DNA from 4 places in the Streptomyces sp. WG7 genome. Region 2 is predicted to be linked to each of the others. Evidence: riboswitches for the same ligand, from Rfam matches in the RefSeq annotation. Region 2 holds a riboswitch; each other region holds the start of a gene.
What was found. Region 2 has a riboswitch for cyclic di-AMP ahead of ACP4J0_RS09845 (M23 family metallopeptidase). Riboswitches for the same ligand answer to the same signal wherever they lie in the genome.

Region 1 (3,271 bases), on a different contig from region 2:
GGGGACCACGGTGGTCTCCAGTGTGCGCATCGCGCTCGCCTGGGACTCCAGGCTGATGAAGTCGCGGTAGGTCGGCGGCAGCACCCCTCGGTAGGCGTGCCACCAGTGGTTCCGGCCGCCCGCGTCGTCGGAGCCCGCCAGCATCACCAGCAGCTCCCGCAGCTGCTCGTCGTCCACGCCGTAGGCGTCCAGCAGTAACCGCACGTCGGCCGGTTTCGCCCCGCTCGTCCCGGTCTCGATCCGGCTGACCTTCGACTGGTGCCAGCCCACCAGCCGGGCCGCCTCGCCGCTGGTGATACCCGCCGACGTGCGCTGGGCGCGCAGTTCCGCGCCCAGCTTCCGGCGGCGCACCACGGGGCCGTGCTGCATGGGCCACTCCTCTACTCCTTATGAGCCGCCCAAATACGCTCTGCCGTCGCAGAGTTCACCGCATCGAGCGACAGATATATGCAGATCTTGGTGGATCGCCGCCCTTACCGGGCCTGGTGGTGGCAGTCTGACGGCGAAGCACCAGTCCGGGACCGTACTCGAACCATCCGCTCCGTGTCCGGCTGCGGTCCCGTGGGAAAGGGACGACGTCGCCATGGCAGACCATCTGGAAGCATCCGTCACTCTGCCGAGCGATCCCGCCTCGGTGGCCGCCGCGCGTACCTATGTGGTCGGCACGCTGGTGGAGTGGGGCCTGCCGGCGGACACCGAGGTGTCCGAAACCGTCCGGCTCATCGTCTCCGAGCTGACCACCAACGCGGTCCAGCACACGCTCGGACAGTCACCCACCTTCACGGTGGACCTCGTGCTCGACCGCGACGAACGACTGCGTATCGGCGTCACCGACAGCCATCCGGGGTTTCCCAAGCGTCTGCCCGCCGCCGTCCAGCAGGACAACGGCCGCGGCATGGTGATCATCCGCTGGCTGACGGCGGAGTGCGGCGGCAAGCTGAGGGTGCGGCGCACGCGCGAGGGCGGCAAGACCGTCTTCATCGAACTGCCCTGGACGCCGCCGAGCAGTCCGGTGCCGCCCGAGCCGGCCACGGCCGTGGGGCGGGTCGCGGGACGGCAGGAGCCCGAACGGTGAGGCGCCGGCGGCACTCGCCGCGAGTCTGTTCCGTGTGAGGCGTCGAGGGCAGTGTCGAGGGCAGTACCGAACCGCCGCACGTGCGCGTGTGGGAGCGCGGGGCGTGCGGGGCGCGGGGCCGTCCCCGACCGGCACATCGACGGGGCGGCCGACGTCGCCAGGGCCGCCGGACCGGCGGCCTCGGCGCGTCGGGTGCGGGCAGGGCCGGTACGGGTACCGGCACAGCGCGTCGAAGCGGGGACCCGCCGAGGCCGTGGGCGGGCCGTGCCAGGAGACCCCGCCCTTCCGGGCGAGGAGCGGACGTCAATTGACCCGGCCGTACCAGACGCTGCCGGTCCAGATCTTCTGCAGACGGACCACGTCCCCGGTCTTCGGGGCGTGCCAGATCCTGCCCTTCCCGGCGTAGATGCCGACGTGGTAGACGCTGCTGCCCGAGTGGAAGAAGACGAGGTCGCCGACCTTGCGGTTCTTGGCGGAAATATGACGGGTCTTGTTGTACTGCTGAGCCGCGGTGCGCGGCAGCTTCTTACCGGCCTTCTTGAACGAATACAGGGTCAGCCCGGAGCAGTCGAACCTGCGTGGTCCGACGGCGCCCCACTTGTACGGTGAACCCTTCTTGGAGGCCGCGATCTTGAGGGCCTTCGCCGCATAGGTCGCCGCGGCCGCCTCGGAGGCGGCACCGGGGACCACGACGGATCCGCCGATCGCGGCGAGGGTGAGGGCCGAGGCCGTACCGGCACGGGCCATCAGCGACGGGACACGATTGAGCGCAGACATGCGCAACCCTTCGTCAGCCGCCTGTGAAGGATGACCTGTCGGATTCGGGCTGGCGAAGTTGCCCGGCCGCACGAGTGCGGCTTCACCCCAAGGGCTGCTCGGCCCGGCTTCTCTCTCGGAGATGACCGTTCCGGCGACCCGTCGTGCTCGGGTCCTCCACTCCTGCCGATCCACTCCTGTCGACCGGTCGTCCGGGCGGCGGCAGGACTCGGCGTCCGCCCGGACCGCCCCGCCGCTGCGGCGAGGGCTTGTCGTCAGTCACGGATCTTGTCTCGCCCAGTGGGAGAATCCCAACGGAACGTGCCCTTTGTGTTGTTACACGCCACTCGCCCGTTCGGGTGGACACCTCCGCGTTCGAGTCACAGCCGGGGGTGGTGACGAGCCCGGGACCAGCGGCGGAGCGGCTCGTTCCGCCGCGTGAGCAGCAGCGGTCGCGCAACTTCGGCCGGTCGGAAATCGAGGGTGTTCCTACGCCGAAAGGGGGTACGCCGTTTGGTCCGTTTCGGCCACCGGCGCGTCAACTGCCGGAACACGGCGGAAGGCTGACGCGCGCCGCCCGCCGTTCACCGTCCCGCACGCGCGGCGCCCGGACCAGGGTGCCGGCGTGCACTCCGGCCCTGACGCACCGGTGCGCACGGCGGCCGGGCCGGGGCCCCGCACCGTGGCGGGGTCCGCGGCCCGGCCGCGCACGGCCGGGGATCAGGCGGCCGGGGCCGGGGCCCGGTCGGGCGCCGGTGAGGCGCCGGGTGCGCGCTGTCGCAGTGCGCCGCCGAGCAGGACCGCGCCCAGGCCCAGCAGGGACCACCACGTGAGCGTGAGCGCGGGGCCGGTGGCCGCGGCGCCCTCGAAGAAGGACACCGAGCGCAGGAGCGAGCCGCCCGCGCCCGGCGGCAGCCACTGGCCGATCGCGCCGGCCGGCCGGGGCAGCATCTCCGGCGCCGAGGACGCGCCGGAGAAGGGGTTGCCCAGCAGCATGATCACGGCCGCGCCCAGCCCGACACCCGCGCGCCCGAGCAGCGCCCCGAGCCCGGCGACGCCCGCGCCCGCGGCCAGGGCCGACAGCCCGAACACGCCGGCCACGGCCCACCAGTCACCGGTGACCACCCCGAGCCAGCTGTGCGCGACCACCGCCGCGACCGCGCCTGTCGACGCGGCGGCGCCGGTCACCGCGACGGCCGCTCGCACGCCGCGCAACCCCAGCAGGGTCACCACGGCGCCGGTCGCGATCCCGGCCAGTGCGAGCGGCAGCACGCTCGCGCCCAGGGCCGCGCCGCGCGGATCCGCCTCGGGGGCGGGCACCACATCGACCACCTGGACCGGCGTCCCCGTGGCGGAGGCCTGCCCGGTCACCGCCTGCTGCAGCAGCTGGGCCACGGAGGGGCTCGCCGCGGACGCCGTGAGCAGCTTCGCGCCCCGGTC
Region 2 (3,271 bases):
CAGCTCCATGACCTCGGGGGAGTAGGCCGAGGCGGCGGAGCTGCTGCGGCGTACCTTGTAGCGGCGGTGCGCGGCGTTGGACTTCAGGTAGTCGTCGACGACGGCCTCGCGCTCGACGCCCAGGGCGAGCAGGGTGACGGCGATCGACAGGCCCGCGCGGTCCTTGCCGGCCGCGCAGTGCATCAGGGCGGGGACGCTGTCCTCGGCGAGCGCGTGCAGCACCCGGGAGTGCTCCGCCGTGCGCTCCTTGATGATCATGCGGTAGGAGTCGATCATCCGGTTGGCGCCCTTGCCGTCCGCCAGGATCTCGCGCAGCTGGTCGAGGTCCCCGTCGCGGACCATCTTCCAGAACTCGGCGCCGTCGGCCGGATCGCTCAGCGGCAGGTTCACATTGCGCACGCCCGGAAGCTCGACGTCCGGGCCTTCGAGTTTCTGGTCGGCCGCGTTGCGGAAGTCGAAGATGGTGTGCAGGCCCAGCGAGGCGAGGAACGCGGCGTCCTCACCGGTGGCGTGCGCCAGGTGACCGCTGCGGAACAGCACCCCCTGCCGCACTCGCCGCCCGTCCACGGTCGGCAGTCCGCCCACGTCACGGAAGTTGCGCACACCGGCCAGCTCGGGTTCGGTCGACGGGACCTGCTGCGTCACGGGGACTCCTCCCACTCCGCCCCGTCGACGCCGCTCGCCGACGGGCACCACTCGACGATACGGCACGGTCCTGGAGCCTCGGCGTTTCAGCCGTCCGACTACGCCATTCCTAAGCCTTCTGTCCGAATTGGCGCTTTCATTCCAACTAGCGCTGAAATGAAAGAGGGTGGCGAGGCGCCGCGTGAGCAGCGTCATATCCGTGACCGTGCGTTGCTCGTCATGCTCACGTAATCAGGCCGGTTTTCAAGGCGGTTTACGTGAGACGGCGCTCCGCGAATCGACGGAGGGTGACCGGTGATTCCCGTAAAGGATCAATCGGAACACCTGTCAATGGAACCCCTCGCTTGTCCCTGCGCGTCCTGGTCCCTTACGTTCACCACCGATCCGGACGGACGCCTAATCCTGCCGCCGACCGGAACCCGCACCCACCCACCACCCGTACACGGCAGGAGCGGGGGACCCACAGGTACGACTGCCTGTTCCGGTTCCCGGAACGGCTTGGGGTAAAGCCGCGTCTCGGCGCGGCCGGGCATCTCCAGCCCGCACCCGACAGCTCACCTCGCAGGCGCCGGAGAGGAATTCGTCATGCCCGCGAAGGGTAAGCACCGCCGTACCAGGACCATGCGCCTGACCCGCACCATCGCCGTCGCCGGAACCGGGGGCGCCGCGCTCGCGCTCCCGCTGATGGGCGCCGCCGCTGCCCACGCCGCTCCCGCGCAGTCCGTTTCCGGGCAGGCCGTGCAGTCCGTCCCGACGACGGCGAAGAAGGCCGCCGGAGGCAGCGCCGAGAAGAACGCGGACGCGCGGACGTACACGGTGAAGAGCGGTGACTACCTCTCGAGGATCGCCGACGAGCAGGACGTCGACGGCGGCTGGAAGAAGCTGTACTCGGACAACCGCGAGGCCGTCGGTTCGGACCCCTCGCTGATCCACCCCGGCCTGAAGCTCTCGATCAGCGGGCAGGCCGCCAAGGCGTCGGCCCCGTCGTCCTCCGCCGAGTCGGAGAAGCCGGCGGCCGAGAAGCCCGCCGCGCCGCAGAAGTCGTCGGCAGGGAAGTCCGAGTCGTCCGAGAAGTCGTCGGACGCCGCGCAGACCTCGTCCTCGGACTCCTCGGACACGAGCGGCCAGTCCGCCGGCGCCACCAGCGGCTTCACCTCGCCCGTCCCCGGCGGCAGCGTCGGCACCCCGTACCACCAGACCGGCAGCATGTGGTCCAGCGGCTACCACACCGGCACGGACTTCGTCGTCCCGACCGGCACCTCGCTCAAGGCCGTCGGCGCGGGCACCGTCGTCTCCGCCGGCTGGGGCGGAGCGTACGGCAACCAGGTCGTCATCCAGCTCGCCGACGGCCACTACGCCCAGTACGCCCACCTGTCCTCGCTCTCCGTCTCCGCCGGGCAGTCCGTGACGGCGGGTCAGCAGGTCGGTCTCTCGGGTGCCACCGGCAACGTGACCGGCCCGCACCTGCACTTCGAGATCCGCACCACGCCGGACTACGGCTCGGACGTGGACCCGATCGCCTACCTGCGCTCGCACGGCGTCTCCCTCTGACGACGGTTTCGGGCACAGCCCCCGCGCGACCGAAGGCCGGACCCCGATCCCCGGGTCCGGCCTTCGGTGTATTCCTGAATTGGTGAACACTTTAGGAGTGGTCTTTCTCACCGCCCGTCAACCCTTTCTACGGTCGCGTAGGTCACATTCCGAGGTGAATCATGGGCCGACGTGGCAGACGATTCGAAGAGTGACAGCAGAGAAGTGATCGGGTCGTACGTGGCGGTGGGGGACAGCTTCACCGAGGGCGTCGGCGACCCCGGACCCGACGGGGCGTTCGTCGGCTGGGCCGACCGGTTCGCCGTACTGCTCGCCGACCGACGCCCCGAGGGCGACTTCAGGTACACCAACCTCGCCGTGCGCGGCAGGCTGCTCGACCAGATCGTGGCGGAACAGGTCCCGCGCGTCGCCGAACTCGCGCCGGACCTGGTCTCCTTCGCGGCGGGCGGCAACGACATCATCCGGCCCGGCACCGACCCCGACGAGGTGGCGGAGCGGTTCGAGCGGGCGGTGGCCGCGCTGACCGCCGTGGCCGGCACCGTCCTCGTGACGACCGGCTTCGACACCCGTGGGGTGCCCGTCCTCAAGCATCTGCGCGGCAAGATCGCCACGTACAACGGACACGTCCGTGCCGTAGCCGACCGCTACGGCTGTCCCGTCCTCGACCTGTGGTCGCTGCGGAGCGTCCAGGACCGCAGGGCGTGGGACGCCGACCGGCTGCACCTGTCACCCGAGGGGCACACGCGCGTGGCGCTGCGCGCGGGGCAGGCCCTCGGCCTGCGGGTGCCGGCAGACCCGGAGCAGCCCTGGCCGCAGCTGCCGCCCCGCGGCACCCTCCACGTACGACGGGACGACGTGCACTGGGCACGCGAGTACCTGGTGCCGTGGATCGGACGCCGGCTGCGCGGGGAGTCGTCGGGGGACCACGTGACGGCCAAGGGGACGCTGTCGCCGGACGACATCAAGATGCGGATCTCGGCGGTTGCCTGACAGCGGGGCGTGGGCGGGCGGGCGGTCCGGACCAGCGGCGCGGTGTCGTCGACGCCGCGCGGTCCGGACCCGGTTCCCGGGTGAG
Region 3 (3,271 bases), on a different contig from region 2:
CAGCCCCAGCCGGGCCGCCCGCTCGCGCAGCCGCAGCACCGGGAGGGTCGGGATGCCCTCGCGCAGGTCGGTCCCGGGCGTCTTCCCCGATTCCTGGGAGTCGGAGGCGATGTCCAGGACGTCGTCCGCGAGCTGGAAGGCGACGCCGAGCCGCTCGCCGTACTGGGTCAGCACGTCCACGACCGTCTCGTCGGCGCCGGACATCATCGCGCCGAACCGGCAGGAGACCGCCACCAGCGATCCCGTCTTGCCGCCCAGCACGTCGAGGTAGTGGTCGACGGGGTCCCGGCCGTCCTGCGGCCCCGCCGTCTCCAGGATCTGTCCGGTGACGAGCCGCTCGAACGCCAGGGCCTGCACGCGGACCGCCTCGGGCCCGAGGTCGGCGAGGATCTGGGAGGCGCGGGCGAACAGGAAGTCGCCGGTGAGGACCGCGACCGAGTTGCCCCAGCGGGTGTTGGCGCTGGCCACGCCACGCCGCACGGCGGCCTCGTCCATCACGTCGTCGTGGTAGAGGGTGGCGAGGTGGGTCAGCTCCACGACGACGGCCGAGGGCACGATCCCGGGGGCATAGGGGTCGCCGAACTGGGACGAGAGCATCACCAGCAGTGGCCGGAATCGTTTGCCGCCGGCCCGCACCAGATGCTGGGCGGCCTCCGTGATGAACGGAACCTCGCTCTTGGTTGCCTCAAGCAACCCTTCCTCGACAGCAACCAATCCGGCCTGGACATCGGCTTCCAGAGCCTGGTCCCGCACGCTCAGCCCGAACGGCCCGACGACGGTCACGAGGGGTCTCCTGTCTGCTGGTGTCTACTGGCGATTACCTGGTTTGTCGATAGGTCGCTGCCACCACTCGAGCCAGCGTATCCGGTCACCTTTCGATCACCGCGAGCGCCCACCGTTACAGGCCGGTCGGTATCGGATCATGAACAGTATGTTTTTGATCAGGCGATATGAGCAGATATTGATCGACATCGCCGGGGCCAGAACCCGCCACTGATGATCACATCACCCCTCCCAACGGCTCGCACTCCGAATACGTCACCCACTCGGCTCACCCTGCCCCACCCCGAACGGATGCCCCCAGGGCGCGCGGAAACACCGCTCAGGGCGGGGTCACACACGGGGTGCGCACGACAGCAGGCCCGCCCGGCCGTCGACCAGCACCCGAACCCCTCCCACCCATGGGCAATTGACCCACAGTTGGCCTCAATGCCCGATTTGCCACACTTGTCGATGCGGGTGAGTTGACTCACTCCTCCGCACCTCCGGGCAACCCTGCCGCCGACTGTGCCCTCCCTTTGCCCCGCAAGGCATTTGGCCCTTGGCAGCCGCAAAGGATCAAGTACCTCAAACCCCTCAGATCAAGGTCAACAGGCGCGTTGGGTGATTCCTGCACTTGTTTCGGACATGTGCTCTCGCATACGTTCCCGGCCTGTCGGGCGGACGCCGAATCCTGCCACCGCCCGGACGCACAGTCATCCGCCAACAAACTCGCAGGCAGGAGCGGGGGACCCAGGTAAGTCGCCGCACCGGTCACCACCGGAGCGGCTCGGGGTGAAGCCGTGTCCGTCAGGACCCGGCCGGGCACCTCCCCGCCCGAACCCGACAGCTCACCTCGCAGGCGTAAGGAGAGGGACTCACACATGTCTGCCAACGGTCAGAACCGTCACGCCCGGACCAGCCGCCTCGCCCGCAAGCTCGCCGTGGCCGGCACCGGCGCCGCCGTGCTCGCCCTGCCGCTCCTCGGCGCCACCGGCGCGTCCGCGGCCACCCCGGCCACCACCACGGCCGCCGCGGCCGCCACCACCGCGGCGACGACCTACCCGGACAACCTCGACGGCTGGATCCGGGAGTCGCTCGACATCATGGCCCAGCACGGCATCCCCGGGACGTACGAGGGCATCCACCGCAACATCATGCGGGAGTCGTCCGGCAACCCGTACGCCATCAACAACTGGGACATCAACGCCATCAACGGCACCCCGTCCAAGGGGCTGCTCCAGGTGATCGCCCCGACCTTCGAGGCGTACCACGTGCCCGGCACCTCCTGGGACCCGTACGACCCGGTCGCCAACATCACCGCGGCCTGCAACTACGCGGCCGACCGATACGGCTCGATGGACAACGTCTTCGGCGCGTACTGAGACGCACTGCCACAGAGGCACTGCCACAGAGGCACTGAAGCACTGGCGCCTGAGGAACTGAAGCACTGACGCCTGAGGCACTGAGGCACTGACAAAGAGGCTCCGGCCGAGGAGGCTCCTCGGCCGAGGGGGCTCCGCTCAGGAGGCCCCGAAGACCCGCTCGAGGACGACGGCCACGCCGTCGTCCTCGTTCGTCGTGGTGACCTCGTCGGCCACCGCCTTGAGTTCGGGGTGGGCGTCGGCCATGGCGACACCGTGTGCCGCCCAGTCGAACATGGGGATGTCGTTGGGCATGTCCCCGAAGGCGATCGTCCGCCGTCGGCTCACCCCCAGGCGCTCGGCGGCCAGCGCCAGGCCGGTCGCCTTGGTGATGCCGCACGGCTGGAGCTCGACCGTCCCCGGCCCCGACATGGTGACCGTGGCGAGGGAGCCCACCACCGCGCGCGCCGTCGCCGCCAACTCGTCGTCGGACAGGTCGGGGTGGCGCAGCAGCACCTTGCTGATCGGCGTGGACCACAGTTCGTCGCGCCGCTCGACCCGCACCGCGGGCAGCGTGGGGTGGGGCATCAGGTACCCGGGCTCGATGAGCGTGAGGCCGTCGACGCCGTCCTGGTCGACCGCGGCGTACACCTGCCCCACCTCGGCCTCGATCTTGCCGAGTGCGGTCTCGGCCAGTTCCCGGTCCAGGGTGACCGACCACAGCATCCGGTTCGCGCCGGCGTCGTACACCTGGGCACCCTGTCCGCACACCGCGAGTCCCGTGCAGCCGAGGCGGTCGAGCAGGGACCGCACCCGGGGCGCCGGCCGCCCCGTCACCACCAGGTGCCGCGCACCGGCCCCTGCCGCCCGCGCCAGCGCGGCCAGCGACCGGTCGGAGACGGTGTCGTCGCCGCGGAGCAGCGTGCCGTCGAGGTCGGTGGCGACGAGTGAATATGCGGTGCGGTCCATGATCAGAGAATACGGACACCGCACCTGTCCGACTCACCCGCGATCGCATCCGAACGAGGACGCGCGAGTACGGCACGAGTGCGCACGAGTACGGCACACGGGCGCACGAGGACGCACGAACCTGTCCGAAACCTGGCACATCATCGGCTAAAGCCGGTTAAAGGCCTGTGCACCGGTTG
Region 4 (3,271 bases), on a different contig from region 2:
GCTCGTCTACGAGCCCACGGCCCCCGCCGACGCCGACGACAACGCCGACGACAACGACGCCGACACGAACGCCACCGACGAGAACGAGGAGGCGGCCAAGTGACCGAGCTCGCCACCATGGAATTCCACCCTCAGCCGCAGGCCGGCGAGCCCAAGCCGTGGGCGTTCCCGGCCCCGGAGCGCGGCAGCCTCGACAACGGCCTGACGGTGCTGCGCTGCCACCGCCCCGGCCAGCAGGTCGTCGCTGTCGAGATCAATCTGGACGCACCCCTCGACGCCGAACCGGCCGGCCTCGACGGCCTCGCCACGATCATGGCGCGCGCCTTCTCCGAGGGCACCGACAAGCACTCCGCCGAGGAGTTCGCCGCCGAGCTGGAGCGCTGCGGCGCCACCCTCGACGCACACGCCGACCACCCCGGCGTCCGGCTGAGCCTGGAGGTGCCCGTCTCGCGCCTCGCCAAGGCCCTCGGCCTGGTCGCCGACGCCCTCCGGGCGCCCGCGTTCGCGGACAGCGAAGTCGAGCGGCTGGTCCGCAACCGGCTCGACGAGATTCCGCACGAGCTGGCCAACCCGGCACGCCGCGCGGCCAAGGAGCTCTACAAGGAGCTGTTCCCGGCCGGGACGCGCATGTCGCGCCCGCGTCAGGGCACCGAGGAGACGGTCGCGAGCATCGACTCCGCGGCCGTACGCGCCTTCTACGAGAAGCACGTCCGGCCCGCCACGGCCACCGCGGTGGTCGTCGGCGACCTCACCGGCGTCGACCTCGACGCGCTGCTCGGTGACACGCTGGGCGCGTGGACCGGCTCCGCCGCCGAGCCGCGTCCCGTGCCGCCGGTGACCGCCGACGACAGGGGCCGGGTCGTCATCGTGGACCGCCCCGGAGCCGTCCAGACGCAGCTGCTGATCGGTCGCACCGGCTCCGACCGGCACGACCGCGTGTGGCCCGCCCAGGTGCTCGGCGCCTACTGCCTCGGCGGCACCCTCACCTCGCGCCTGGACCGCGTCCTGCGCGAGGAGAAGGGCTACACCTACGGCGTGCGGTCGTTCGCACAGGTCCTGCGTTCCGCGCCCGACGGCACGGGCGCCGCCCTGCTGGCCATCAGCGGCTCCGTCGACACCCCCAACACCGGTCCCGCGCTGGAGGACCTGTGGACGGTGCTGCGGAAGGTCGCGGAGGGCGGGCTCACCGACGCCGAGCGCGACGTCGCCGTGCAGAACCTGGTCGGTGTGGCGCCGCTGAAGTACGAGACGGCTGCGGCCGTGGCGAGCACGCTGGCCGACCAGGTCGAACAGCACCTGCCGGACGACTACCAGGCCACGCTCTACCGCCAACTGGCCGCCACGGGAACCGTGGAGGCCACGGCGGCGGTCGTGAACGCCTTCCCGGTGGACCGTCTGGTGACGGTCCTCGTCGGCGACGCGGCGCAGATCAAGGAGCCCGTCGAGGCCCTCGGCATCGGTGAAGTGACCGTCGTGGCGGCCGAGTAGCGGCACGCGCGCGTGGCGGCCCTGGTGACCACAGTGTCACCAGGGCCGCCTTTTGTCCGAATTGAGGGGCTGACTGACCGTCTGCCCTGTGGCGTGCGCTACAAAAGGCCGGTTGCGTTTGAGGATTGAAGACACCCCGTTTAGCGTCGTCCGGGCTGTTCGTCAGGCAGTGCGCCGCACCCGCGGCACCGGACAGCCATCGCCGAGTCCCCGTACGGCGCGAGCCAGGGGAGCCGGGGACCCATCGCAGTCCCTGGGGTGAATCGGACGCCCGCGCGTGAAGCGAGGGGGTCCGTAGGAGACCTTCCTGCTCCGAACCCGTCAGCTAACCCGGTAGGCGAGAGGGAAGGAAAGGACCAGCCTCCACATGGCGTTCACGCGCGCCACCGGCAAGCATCGCCGTCCCAGCCGGATGCATCGCACCACCGCCCACGCGGCGGGCGTCGCGGCCCTCGCCACCACCGGTGTCGTCGGCACCCTCGCCGCTCCGGCGCTCGCCGCCGAGTCCGAGGCGGAGCAGAGCGGACTCACCCCGGTCGTCACCATCGGCGACGCCGTAGCCGACGAGATCGACGCCCAGGCCACCGCGCAGAAGCGGGCCGCGCTGGACGCCGCCGCCCGTGAGGCGGCCCAGGAGGCCGCACGCGAGCGGGCCGTCGAGGCGGCCGAGGAGGCACGCGAGGCCAAGGAGCGCGCCGCGCGCGAGGCGGAGCGCGAGCGCCTCAACACCTTCGTGTCGCCGATCACCGCCTCCTACGTCTCCACCGCCTACCAGGCCGGCAGCTCCCTGTGGTCCTCGGGCAGCCACACCGGCATCGACTTCCACGCCGCGAGCGGCACCTCCGTGCACGCGGTCGGTGTCGGCACCGTCGTCGAGGCCGGCTGGGGCGGGGCGTACGGCAACCAGGTCGTGATCAGGATGCACGACGGCACGTACACGCAGTACGGCCACCTGTCCTCCATCGCCGTCTCGGTCGGCCAGGCGGTCGCCGCCGGTCACCAGATCGGCCTCTCCGGCGCCACCGGCAACGTCACCGGAGCCCACCTGCACTTCGAGGCCCGTACGAGCCCCGAGTACGGCTCGGACATGGACCCCGTCGCCTATCTCCGCTCCCACGGTGTGAACGTCTGACGACGGACGGTACGGCACTCGAACGCCCCGGCTCCCGAGCCGGGGCGTTCGCATTTCCGTGGGTGATCCAGGCGTCGCCGCTGTCCAAAAAATGTCCATGAAATCCGCCCCGCCGTCGGAATATCCGCCCGACTGGCCTAGAGTCACTGCTCACGCGTCAATCGTCGACGTTTTCTTGGGGATCAAGGCGGAGGTCGGGCATGCGTATTCCGGCGCACTCGGTGTGCACGGCGATCCGGGACGACATCGTCGCCGGCGTCCACGGGCGCGGCAGCCGGCTCACCGAGGAACTGCTCGCCCGCCGTTACGGAGTCTCCCGCGTCCCGGTCCGTGAGGCCCTGCGCACGCTGGAGGCCGAGGGCTTCGTGGTGACCCGGCGGCATGCGGGCGCGTGCGTGGCGGAACCCGGCGAACAGGAGGCCGCCGACCTGTTGGAGGCCCGTACGCTCCTCGAACCCCTCGGCGCCTCCCGGGCCGCCCGGCGCCGTACCGAGGCCCACCTCAAGGTGCTGCGCGGACTGGTCAGGCTGGGGCAGGAGCGGGCCAGGCAGGGCAACAGCGAGGATCTGCGTTCCCTGGGCGGCTGGTTCCACGACACCCTCGCCCAGGCCGCGGGCAGCCCCTCCCTGGCGGCGTTGCTGACCCAGTTGC

Region 1: linked by a shared signal. The riboswitch ahead of ACP4J0_RS11185 (C40 family peptidase) and the one ahead of ACP4J0_RS09845 (M23 family metallopeptidase) in region 2 are both predicted to bind cyclic di-AMP.
Region 3: linked by a shared signal. The riboswitch ahead of ACP4J0_RS18905 (transglycosylase SLT domain-containing protein) and the one ahead of ACP4J0_RS09845 (M23 family metallopeptidase) in region 2 are both predicted to bind cyclic di-AMP.
Region 4: linked by a shared signal. The riboswitch ahead of ACP4J0_RS07795 (M23 family metallopeptidase) and the one ahead of ACP4J0_RS09845 (M23 family metallopeptidase) in region 2 are both predicted to bind cyclic di-AMP.

The regions. Positions count from the first base shown of each region.
Region 1 is NZ_JBNGGE010000008.1:13,411-16,681, reverse strand. It holds gene ACP4J0_RS11195 (helix-turn-helix domain-containing protein) at 1-369, opposite strand, end outside; gene ACP4J0_RS11190 (ATP-binding protein) at 584-1,075, shown strand; gene ACP4J0_RS11185 (C40 family peptidase) at 1,379-1,852, opposite strand; cyclic di-AMP (ydaO/yuaA leader) riboswitch at 1,856-1,998, opposite strand; gene ACP4J0_RS11180 (ABC transporter permease) at 2,552-3,271, opposite strand, start outside.
Region 2 is NZ_JBNGGE010000006.1:268,896-272,166, reverse strand. It holds gene ACP4J0_RS09850 (tyrosine-protein phosphatase) at 1-645, opposite strand, end outside; cyclic di-AMP (ydaO/yuaA leader) riboswitch at 1,069-1,226, shown strand; gene ACP4J0_RS09845 (M23 family metallopeptidase) at 1,231-2,196, shown strand; gene ACP4J0_RS09840 (SGNH/GDSL hydrolase family protein) at 2,401-3,186, shown strand; partial or broken gene ACP4J0_RS09835 (TetR family transcriptional regulator C-terminal domain-containing protein) at 3,233-3,271, opposite strand, start outside.
Region 3 is NZ_JBNGGE010000017.1:23,326-26,596, forward strand. It holds gene ACP4J0_RS18900 (polyprenyl synthetase family protein) at 1-783, opposite strand, end outside; cyclic di-AMP (ydaO/yuaA leader) riboswitch at 1,471-1,638, shown strand; gene ACP4J0_RS18905 (transglycosylase SLT domain-containing protein) at 1,644-2,144, shown strand; gene ACP4J0_RS18910 (HAD family hydrolase) at 2,283-3,092, opposite strand.
Region 4 is NZ_JBNGGE010000005.1:78,704-81,974, forward strand. It holds gene ACP4J0_RS07785 (M16 family metallopeptidase) at 1-103, shown strand, start outside; gene ACP4J0_RS07790 (M16 family metallopeptidase) at 100-1,488, shown strand; cyclic di-AMP (ydaO/yuaA leader) riboswitch at 1,679-1,843, shown strand; gene ACP4J0_RS07795 (M23 family metallopeptidase) at 1,856-2,620, shown strand; gene ACP4J0_RS07800 (GntR family transcriptional regulator) at 2,821-3,271, shown strand, end outside.